Linked DNA regions of Ruegeria pomeroyi DSS-3. The protein of the gene in region 1 interacts with the protein of each later gene in a pairwise test. Links are inferred from orthologs where the notes say so. Each region holds a gene or a part of one and is shown in the gene's direction. Other genes may lie near its edges.

Region 1 (4,456 bases):
TCTTCGAGACACCGTTCACGGCGCGGTCGTTGGCGTCGTTGTAGTCCAGACCGAAGCGGCCGTAACCGCTGATACGAACGTCTGCTGCTGCGACGCTTGCGGTAGCGATCAGCGCAGTCGTTGCGAAGAGAACTTTTTTCATCGTGTTTCCCTCGGTTTTCATTCATACGCCCAAACCAGTGAATCCGGCGTGGGTATGGACAGGGGTTTCGCTCTTTCGCCCCCCTGTTTGCAAGTCTTGGCGGCAAGCCCGACGCAAAGTCGTCACGGATGGTGCAGCTTTGCCACAGTCCGGTGACCCGGCAGCGGTTTTTCCCCCTCACGGCCCATCAGAAAACAGACAAATCCGCCTCGTACGCGCGCGTTCCCCCTATAGAGGCTTGCTCCCCTCACGTGGCTTGGGTAGGACATTTCCCAACAGAAAGCAGCGGGACCGTCCAATGACCTTGCAGAACGCGTTCAAAGCCACCCTCGTCCTTGCCCTGTGCCTGGGCGTGGCTGCCTGCGGCAACCGGCGCGCGGGCGTGCGCATCACGGACGCACCGCCGGCGGACGATTCCTATATCACCAACAACCGCGAAAGCGCGCCTACCAATTACGAGAAATCCTCGATCTGGGATGTGTTCGGCCCCTCCAAGGCCGAGCAGACTGTTCAGGTGAACCGTTATCTCTGGGCGGCCTCGCTGGATGTGCTCAGCTTTCTGCCGATCCAGTCGGTCGATCCATTCACCGGCGTGATCGTCACCGGATATGGCACCCCGCCGGGTGGCGGCCGCTCGTACCGGGCCACCGTGCATATCAAGGATCCCGCACTTGAGGCGCGGTCGTTGAAAGTGTCGCTGCAAACCAGCGGTGGCTCACCGGTCAGCGCCGCAACCGCCCGCGCGGTCGAAGACGCGATTCTGTCGCGGGCGCGCCAGCTACGCATTGGCGACGACAAACTCTAGAACCTCGCGCCAATTCGCTTTATCACCACGCCGGGTTCACGCCCGGCGTTTGCATTCATCAAGGACCAGAACCGCCATGTCGCGCTATTCCGCCACCGAAATCGAAGCCAAATGGCAAGAGGCCTGGGACAAGGCCGGTATCTTCAGGGCCGCGCGCACGGCGGACAAGCCGAAATACTACGTGCTCGAGATGTTCCCCTATCCGTCGGGGCGCATCCATATCGGCCATGTGCGCAACTACACGATGGGCGACGTGATCGCGCGCTACAAGCTGTCGAACGGGTTCAACGTGCTGCATCCGATGGGCTTCGATGCCTTTGGCATGCCCGCCGAAAACGCAGCCATGGCCAGCGGCGGCCACCCCAAGGACTGGACCTACAAGAACATCGAGACCATGGTCGCGCAGATGAAGCCGCTGGGCTTTGGCCTCGACTGGTCGCGCATGTTCGCCACCTGCGACCCGGAGTATTACGGTCAGCAGCAGGCGTTGTTCCTCGATTTCCTTGAAAAAGGGCTGGTTTATCGCAAGAACGCGGTAGTGAACTGGGACCCGGTCGACATGACCGTTCTGGCCAATGAGCAGGTCGAGGACGGGCGCGGCTGGCGCTCGGGCGCGCTGGTGGAACGGCGCGAACTGACGCAATGGTTCTTCAAGATCTCGGACATGTCGGGCGAGTTGCTGGACGCGCTCGACACGCTGGATGACTGGCCCGCCAAAGTGAAGTTGATGCAGGCCAACTGGATCGGCAAGTCGCGCGGTCTGCAATTTTCCTGGGCGCTGACCGAGCCTGCGCATGGTATCGAGGCGCTCGACGTCTATACCACGCGGCCCGACACGCTGATGGGGGCATCCTTCCTTGGTATTTCCCCCGACCACCCGCTGACCAAGGCGCTGGAGGCCGAGAACCCCGACCTCGCCGCCAAGGTGGCCGAGATGCGCAAGGGCGGCACCACCGAGGAAGCCATTGAAAAGGCCGAGAAGCTGGGCGCCGATACCGGGTTGCGCGTGCGCCATCCGCTGAACCCGGATTGGGAACTGCCGGTCTGGGTCGCCAACTTCATCCTGATGGATTACGGCACCGGCGCGATCTTTGCCTGCCCGGCACATGACCAGCGTGACCTCGATTTCTGCCGCAAATACGACCTGCCGGTGATCGACACCTTCGTGGCGCTCGACGATCCCAAGCCGATCGCGACCGAGGCCTTTGTGCCGCTGAAAACCGAAAAGGTGAAATGGATCGACCATTTCGCCGGGCTGGATGTGGCCACCGGGCAAGAGGCGATCGACACCACCATCGACTGGATGGAGGCCAAGGGCCTGGGCACCGGCGTCACCAAGTTCCGCCTGCGCGACTGGGGCCTGTCGCGCCAGCGTTATTGGGGCTGCCCGATTCCCGTTGTGCATTGCGATGCCTGCGGCGTGGTGCCGGAGAAAAAGGAAAACCTGCCCATCCGCCTGCCCGACGATGTCACCTTTGACGTGCCCGGCAACCCGCTGGACCGTCACCCGACCTGGCGCGACTGCGCCTGCCCGTCCTGTGGCAAACCCGCCCGGCGCGAGACCGATACGATGGACACGTTTGTTGACAGCTCGTGGTATTTCGCCCGCTTCACCGCGCCGCGTGCCGAAACACCCACCGATATGGCCGAGGCCGAATACTGGATGAATGTCGACCAGTATATCGGCGGCATCGAACACGCGATTCTGCACCTGCTCTATTCGCGCTTCTTCGCCCGCGCGATGCATATCTGCGGCCACCTGCCCGAGAAGTCGAAAGAGCCGTTCAACGCGCTCTTTACGCAAGGAATGGTGACGCACGCGATCTACAAGACCACCGGCGCCGATGACCGCCCGGTCTATCACTATCCCGAGGCGGTACGGCTTGAGGGCGGCAAGGGGTATCTCGAGGACGGCACCGAGGTCGAGATCATCCCTTCGGCCAAGATGTCGAAATCCAAGAACAACGTGGTCGACCCGGTCGCCATCATCGATCGTTTCGGCGCCGATACCGCACGCTGGTTCGTGCTGTCCGACAGCCCGCCGGAGCGGGATGTGGAATGGACAGATGCCGGTGCCGAGGCCGCACACAAGCACCTGAACCGGGTCTGGAACCTGTGCGACAGGATCGCCGCAATGGACTCCGCCGCGCCTGGCGAAGGGGATGACGACCTGCTGCGTGAAATGCACAAATGCATTCGCGATGTCACCAACGGGATCGAAAGCTTCGGCTTCAACGCCTCGATTGCCAAGCTCTATGCCTTCACCAACACGCTGGCGAAATCCAAAGCTGGCGCGGCGGCGCAAAAGCAGGCAATCATGACCCTGGCACAGCTGATGTCGCCGATGACCCCGCACCTGGCCGAGGACATCTGGGCCCATCAGGGCGGCGAGGGGCTGATTGCGGCGGCGCCCTGGCCGGTCGCGGACGAGGCGATGCTGGTCGATGCGCTGGTCACCCTGCCGGTGCAGATCAACGGCAAGCGCCGCGCGGAAATCAGCGTGCCCGCAGACATGGACAAGACGCAGGTTGAAAAACTGGCCCTCTCCACCGATGCTGTGCAAAAGGCGCTGGATGGCGCCGCCCCGAAAAAGGTGATCGTCGTGCCGGGTCGGATCGTCAATGTGGTCGTGTAACCGCAGAACCCTGCTGATGCTGCCGGTGGCGCTGGCCGCCTGCGGCCTGCAGCCGGTCTATGGCCCCGGCGGCGCCGGTGACGCGCTGCGCGGCCGGGTCGAGGTTTCGGCCCCCGATGATGCCGAAAGCTATTGGCTGGTGCAGAATCTGGAACAAAACCTTGGCCGGACCGCCGCTGCCGGTACCGACTATCTGCTGGACGTCAAGGTGCGCACTGCCTCGCAGGGTCAGGCGATCACCGCCTCGAACGACACCACGCGCTATTCCATCGTCGGCACCGCCACCTATACGCTGACCGGCAAGGAGAGCGGCGCGGTGATGGCCTCGGGCGAGGTGCGCAGTTTCACCGGATATTCCGCGACCGGCTCGACCGTGGACACGCTGGCCGCTGAACGCGATGCCCGTCATCGCCTGATGGTGATTCTCTCCGATCAGCTGGTCACCCAGCTTTACGCAACGCTGGACCCGCCGGCATGAAGCTGTCCCCGCGCGAGGCGGATGGCTATTTCGCCCGTCCCGACGCGGGCAAGACCGGTATCCTGATCCACGGGGCCGATGCCATGCGCATCGCGCTGAAACGCCAGCAGATCATCGCGGCACTTCTTGGCCCGGGTGGCGAGGAAGAGATGCGCCTGACCCGGATGCCCGGGGCCGAGTTGCGCAAGGACGCGGCCCAGCTTCTGGATGCGGTCAAGGCGGTGGGCTTCTTTCCCGGCCCGCGCGTGGTCTTTGTCGAGGATTGCCCCGAAACCTCGGCCCCTGCGGTGCTGACGGCGCTGGAGGACTGGCAGCCGGGCGATGCCCAGATCGTGGTGACCGCCGGCCAGTTGAAACCCAGTTCCAAGATCCGCAAGGCGTTCGAAACCCATCCCA
Region 2 (4,287 bases), 1.8 Mb from region 1 along the record:
CGGATTTGCCCCCGGCCAACACACGCCGCTGGGTCGCATCGCGCAAGATCGCGGTGGTGCGAGGCGTGATCTATGGGCTGATCACGCTGGCAGAGGCCAAGCAGATCTATGGTCTGAGCGATGAGGAGTTCAACAGCTGGGTTTCCGCCCTGGCCGAACACGGAAAAGATGCATTGAAGGTGACCGCGCTAAAAAAGTATCGACAACTTTAGGTTGATCTTCCATAATGTGAATATCGGTAACGGCAGATTAACCTTTATTCGTCACGGTTAATTCCAGTACGGAATAGCGTTTAAGGCGGAGAACTGAGATGCGCATACTTTTAGTCGAGGATGATCCGACGACGTCCAAGAGCATCGAACTGATGCTGACCCATGCCAATCTGAACGTCTATGCGACCGATCTCGGCGAAGAAGGCATCGACCTGGCGAAACTTTACGACTACGATCTGATCCTGCTCGACATCAATCTGCCCGACATGAACGGGCATGAGGTGCTGCGCCAGCTGCGCATGTCGCGGATCGAAACCCCCATCCTGATCCTGTCGGGCGTCGACGATACCGAGAGCAAGATCAAGGGCTTCGGCTTTGGCGCCGACGATTATCTGACCAAACCCTTCCATCGCGAGGAACTGGTGGCGCGCATTCATGCCATCATCCGCCGCTCGAAGGGGCATTCGCAATCGGTGATCCGCACCGGCAAGATCTCGGTCAATCTGGATGCCAAGACGGTCGAGGTCGAGGGCCAGCCGGTGCATCTGACCGGCAAGGAATACCAGATGCTCGAACTGCTGTCGCTGCGCAAGGGCACCACCCTGACCAAGGAGATGTTCCTGAACCATCTCTATGGTGGCATGGACGAGCCCGAGCTGAAGATCATCGACGTGTTCATCTGCAAGCTTCGCAAGAAGCTGAGCAATGCAACCGGAGGAGAGAATTACATCGAAACGGTCTGGGGGCGGGGCTATGTGCTGCGCGATCCGCAGGCCGACGGGTTGCCCGATCCACGGATCGCGGTCAACGCCTGAACAGCCAGTCGCGAGTCCAGCGCGGCACCACCACTCACGCAGACTGATCTGGACCTGACCATGGCCTCGCCCTATCACTGGTCGCAAAGACCAGACAGACCGGGCGGGGCCATGACAGTTTCAGAACCCATCGAGACAATGACCGAGGCAGAGGCCGCGCAGGAGCTGGCGCGGCTGGCGGGGCTGTTGGCACAGGCCAATCTCGCCTATCACACGCTGGATGCGCCCGAGATTTCGGATGCGGATTATGACGCGCTGAAACAGCGCAATGCCGAGATCGAGGCGCGATTCCCCCACCTCAAACGTCCCGACAGCCCCAGCGAGCAGGTGGGCGCCCGCCCGGGCGAGGGATTCTCCAAGGTCTCCCATGCGGTGCGGATGATGTCGCTGGGCAATGCCTTTGACGATGCGGATGTGGCGGATTTCGACCGCTCGATCCGCAAGTACCTGGGGTTGGATGTCGAAACAGCGCTGGCCTATACGGCCGAGCCCAAGATCGACGGGCTGTCCCTGTCGCTGCGCTATGAACAGGGCGTGCTGGTGCAGGCAGCGACCCGGGGCGATGGCGAGGTGGGCGAGAATGTCACCGCCAATGCCCGCACCATCGCTGATATCCCCGCCCGGATCGAGGGCGCGCCCGAGGTGCTGGAGGTGCGCGGCGAGGTCTATATGAGCCACGCGGATTTCGCCGCTCTCAATACCCGGCAAGAGGCCGAGGGCGGCAAGCTGTTTGCCAATCCCCGCAATGCCGCCGCCGGCTCGCTGCGCCAACTCGACGCTGCGATCACCCGGGCGCGGCCTTTGCGATTCTTCGCCTATTCCTGGGGTGAGCTCTCGGAACCGCTGGCAGAAACGCAAATGCAGGCCATCGAACGGCTGGCCGGCCTTGGCTTTCAGACCAACCCGCTGACCCGCCGCTGCGCTGATCTGGACGCGATGATCGCGCATTATCGCGATATCGAGGCGCAGCGCGCAACGCTGGGTTATGACATCGACGGTGTGGTCTACAAGCTGGACGATCTGGGGCTGCAGGCGCGGCTCGGCTTTCGGTCGACCACGCCGCGTTGGGCGATTGCGCATAAATTCCCCGCCGAACTGGCCTGGACCCGGCTTGAGGCGATCGACATTCAGGTGGGCCGCACCGGCGCGCTCAGCCCGGTGGCACGGCTGACCCCGGTCACCGTGGGCGGTGTAGTGGTGTCGAACGCCACACTGCATAACGAGGATTACATCGCCGGGCGCGACAGCCGGGGACAGGAGATTCGCGACGGAAAGGATATTCGCGTCGGCGACTGGGTGCAGGTCTATCGCGCCGGTGACGTGATCCCCAAGATCGCCGATGTCGATCTGAACAAGCGGCCAGAGGGCGCGAACCCCTTTGAGTTTCCAGAGCAATGTCCCGAGTGCGGCAGCCCCGCCATTCGCGAGGAAGGCGACGCCGTGCGCCGTTGCACCGGCGGTGTGATCTGCCCGGCGCAGGCGGTGGAAAAGCTCAAGCATTTTGTCAGCCGCGCCGCCTTTGACATCGAAGGGCTGGGCGCCAAGCAGGTGGAACAGTTTCACGCCGATGGCTGGATCCGTGAGCCCGCCGATATTTTCGAGCTGCGCAGCCGCTATGGCGAGGGGCTGCAACAGCTGAAGAACCGCGAGGGCTGGGGTGAGAAATCGGCAACCAACCTGTTTCAGGCCATCGACGACAAGCGCCGCATTCCGCTGGCCCGTCTGATCTTTGCCCTGGGCATCCGCCACGTGGGCGAGGTGGGCGCCAAGGATCTGTCGCTGCATTATCGAGACTGGGACGCGATGGCAGCGGCACTGGACACAGCGCGCCTCGCCGCACTCGCCCATCGTGCCGCCGATACCGCCGAAGAGCAGGAGCGCCAGCAGGCCCAGGCCGAGGGCCGCCGGGCCCGCATCAGCGATACCCGCGCCGCTGTGATCGCCGCGCAAGAGGTGCCGCCCGAGGCCGCCGCCGCCTGGGCCGACCTGATCGGCGTCGACGGGATCGGCGCTACGCTGGGCCTGTCCTTGTCCGATGCCTTTGCCAATGGTGACGAACGTGCCGCCTTTGATCGGCTGAGCGCGCATCTGACGGTGATCCCCCCCGATGCCCCGGCACGCGACAGCCCGGTTGCGGGCAAGACCGTGGTCTTTACCGGCTCGCTGGAAAAGATGACCCGGGCCGAGGCCAAGGCCCGGGCCGAGGCGCTGGGGGCCAAGGTTGCAGGCTCGGTCAGCAAGAAGACCGATCTGCTGGTGGCCGGGCCGGGCGCGGGCTCCAAGCTCAAGACCGCCGAGAGCCTGGGGATCGAAACCCTGGACGAAGACGGCTGGCTGAAACTGATCGAGGGGCTATGAGCGGGCGGCCGGAACAGCTCTTCCCGCTGTTCGCGGGTCTGGAGACGCTCGAAGGGGTGGGGCCCAAGACCGCGCAGCTGTTTGCGCATCTGGATGTGGAAACCCCGCGCGACCTGTTGTTTTCGCTGCCTTATTCCGTTGTCGACCGACGCCGCCGCGACACGATCCGGGGCGCCGATCTGCCCGCGACGCTGACGGTCGAGGTGACGGTGGGCGCCCATCGCCCGGCCCGCGGGCGTGGCGGCGCCTATCGTATCTTTGTCGAGGATGCGCAGGCCGATTTCCAGCTGGTCTTCTTTCACGCGCGCGGCGACTATCTGAAAAAGGTGCTGCCCGAAGGGTCGCGCCGCGTCGTGTCGGGCAAGGTCGAGCTGTTCGATGGTATGGCCAACATGGTCCATCCCGACCACATCCTGCCGGTGGCCGAAGCGGGCGAGATCCCCGAATTCGAACCAGTCTACCCGCTGACCCAAGGGGTGAGCCAGCGCACTGCCTTCAAGGCGGCGCGATCGGCGCTGGCACGGCTGCCCGATCTGGCCGACTGGATCGACCCGGCCCTGCGCGCGCGCGAAGGCTGGCCGGACTGGGCCGATGCGATGCGCGCGGCCCATGCGCCGCAGGGGCTGGACGATGTGGCCGCCACCGCCCCGGCGCGGATGCGGCTGGCTTACGATGAACTCTTTGCCCATCAGCTGACCCTGGCACTGGCGCGGCGGCGCGAGCGCAAGGCGCGCGGCATCTCCAGCGTGGCGACCGGCGCGCTGCAATCGCGGGTGCTGGCCAGCCTGCCGTATCGCCCCACCAACGCCCAGGCCCGCGCGATCGAAGAGATCGCCGCCGACATGGCGGCGCCCGCGCGGATGAACCGGCTGTTGCAGGGCGATGTGGGCGCGGGCAAGACG

Evidence for each region.
Region 2: the proteins of leuS (region 1) and ligA interact in binary tests that used the Escherichia coli proteins (3 or more experiments, as listed by UniProt). The link is inferred for Ruegeria pomeroyi DSS-3 from one-to-one orthologs.

The regions. Positions count from the first base shown.
Region 1 is NC_003911.12:3,633,531-3,637,986, forward strand. Bases 680-3,802 are described here. They hold leuS (leucine--tRNA ligase), read left to right. Parts: upstream 680-1,023; coding sequence 1,024-3,582; downstream 3,583-3,802. Other genes in these bases: SPO_RS17370 (DUF3576 domain-containing protein), read left to right, coding at 680-947; lptE (LPS assembly lipoprotein LptE), read left to right, coding at 3,569-3,802. Also shown: SPO_RS17365 (porin), read right to left, coding at 1-142; more of SPO_RS17370, read left to right, coding at 441-679; more of lptE, read left to right, coding at 3,803-4,060; holA (DNA polymerase III subunit delta), read left to right, coding at 4,057-4,456.
Region 2 is NC_003911.12:1,785,030-1,789,316, forward strand. Bases 822-3,775 are described here. They hold ligA (NAD-dependent DNA ligase LigA), read left to right. Parts: upstream 822-1,165; coding sequence 1,166-3,385; downstream 3,386-3,775. Other genes in these bases: ctrA (response regulator transcription factor CtrA), read left to right, coding at 822-1,027; recG (ATP-dependent DNA helicase RecG), read left to right, coding at 3,382-3,775. Outside these bases: SPO_RS08520 (DUF1153 domain-containing protein), read left to right, coding at 1-212; more of ctrA, read left to right, coding at 311-821; more of recG, read left to right, coding at 3,776-4,287. UniProt on the Escherichia coli protein: DNA ligase that catalyzes the formation of phosphodiester linkages between 5'-phosphoryl and 3'-hydroxyl groups in double-stranded DNA using NAD as a coenzyme and as the energy source for the reaction.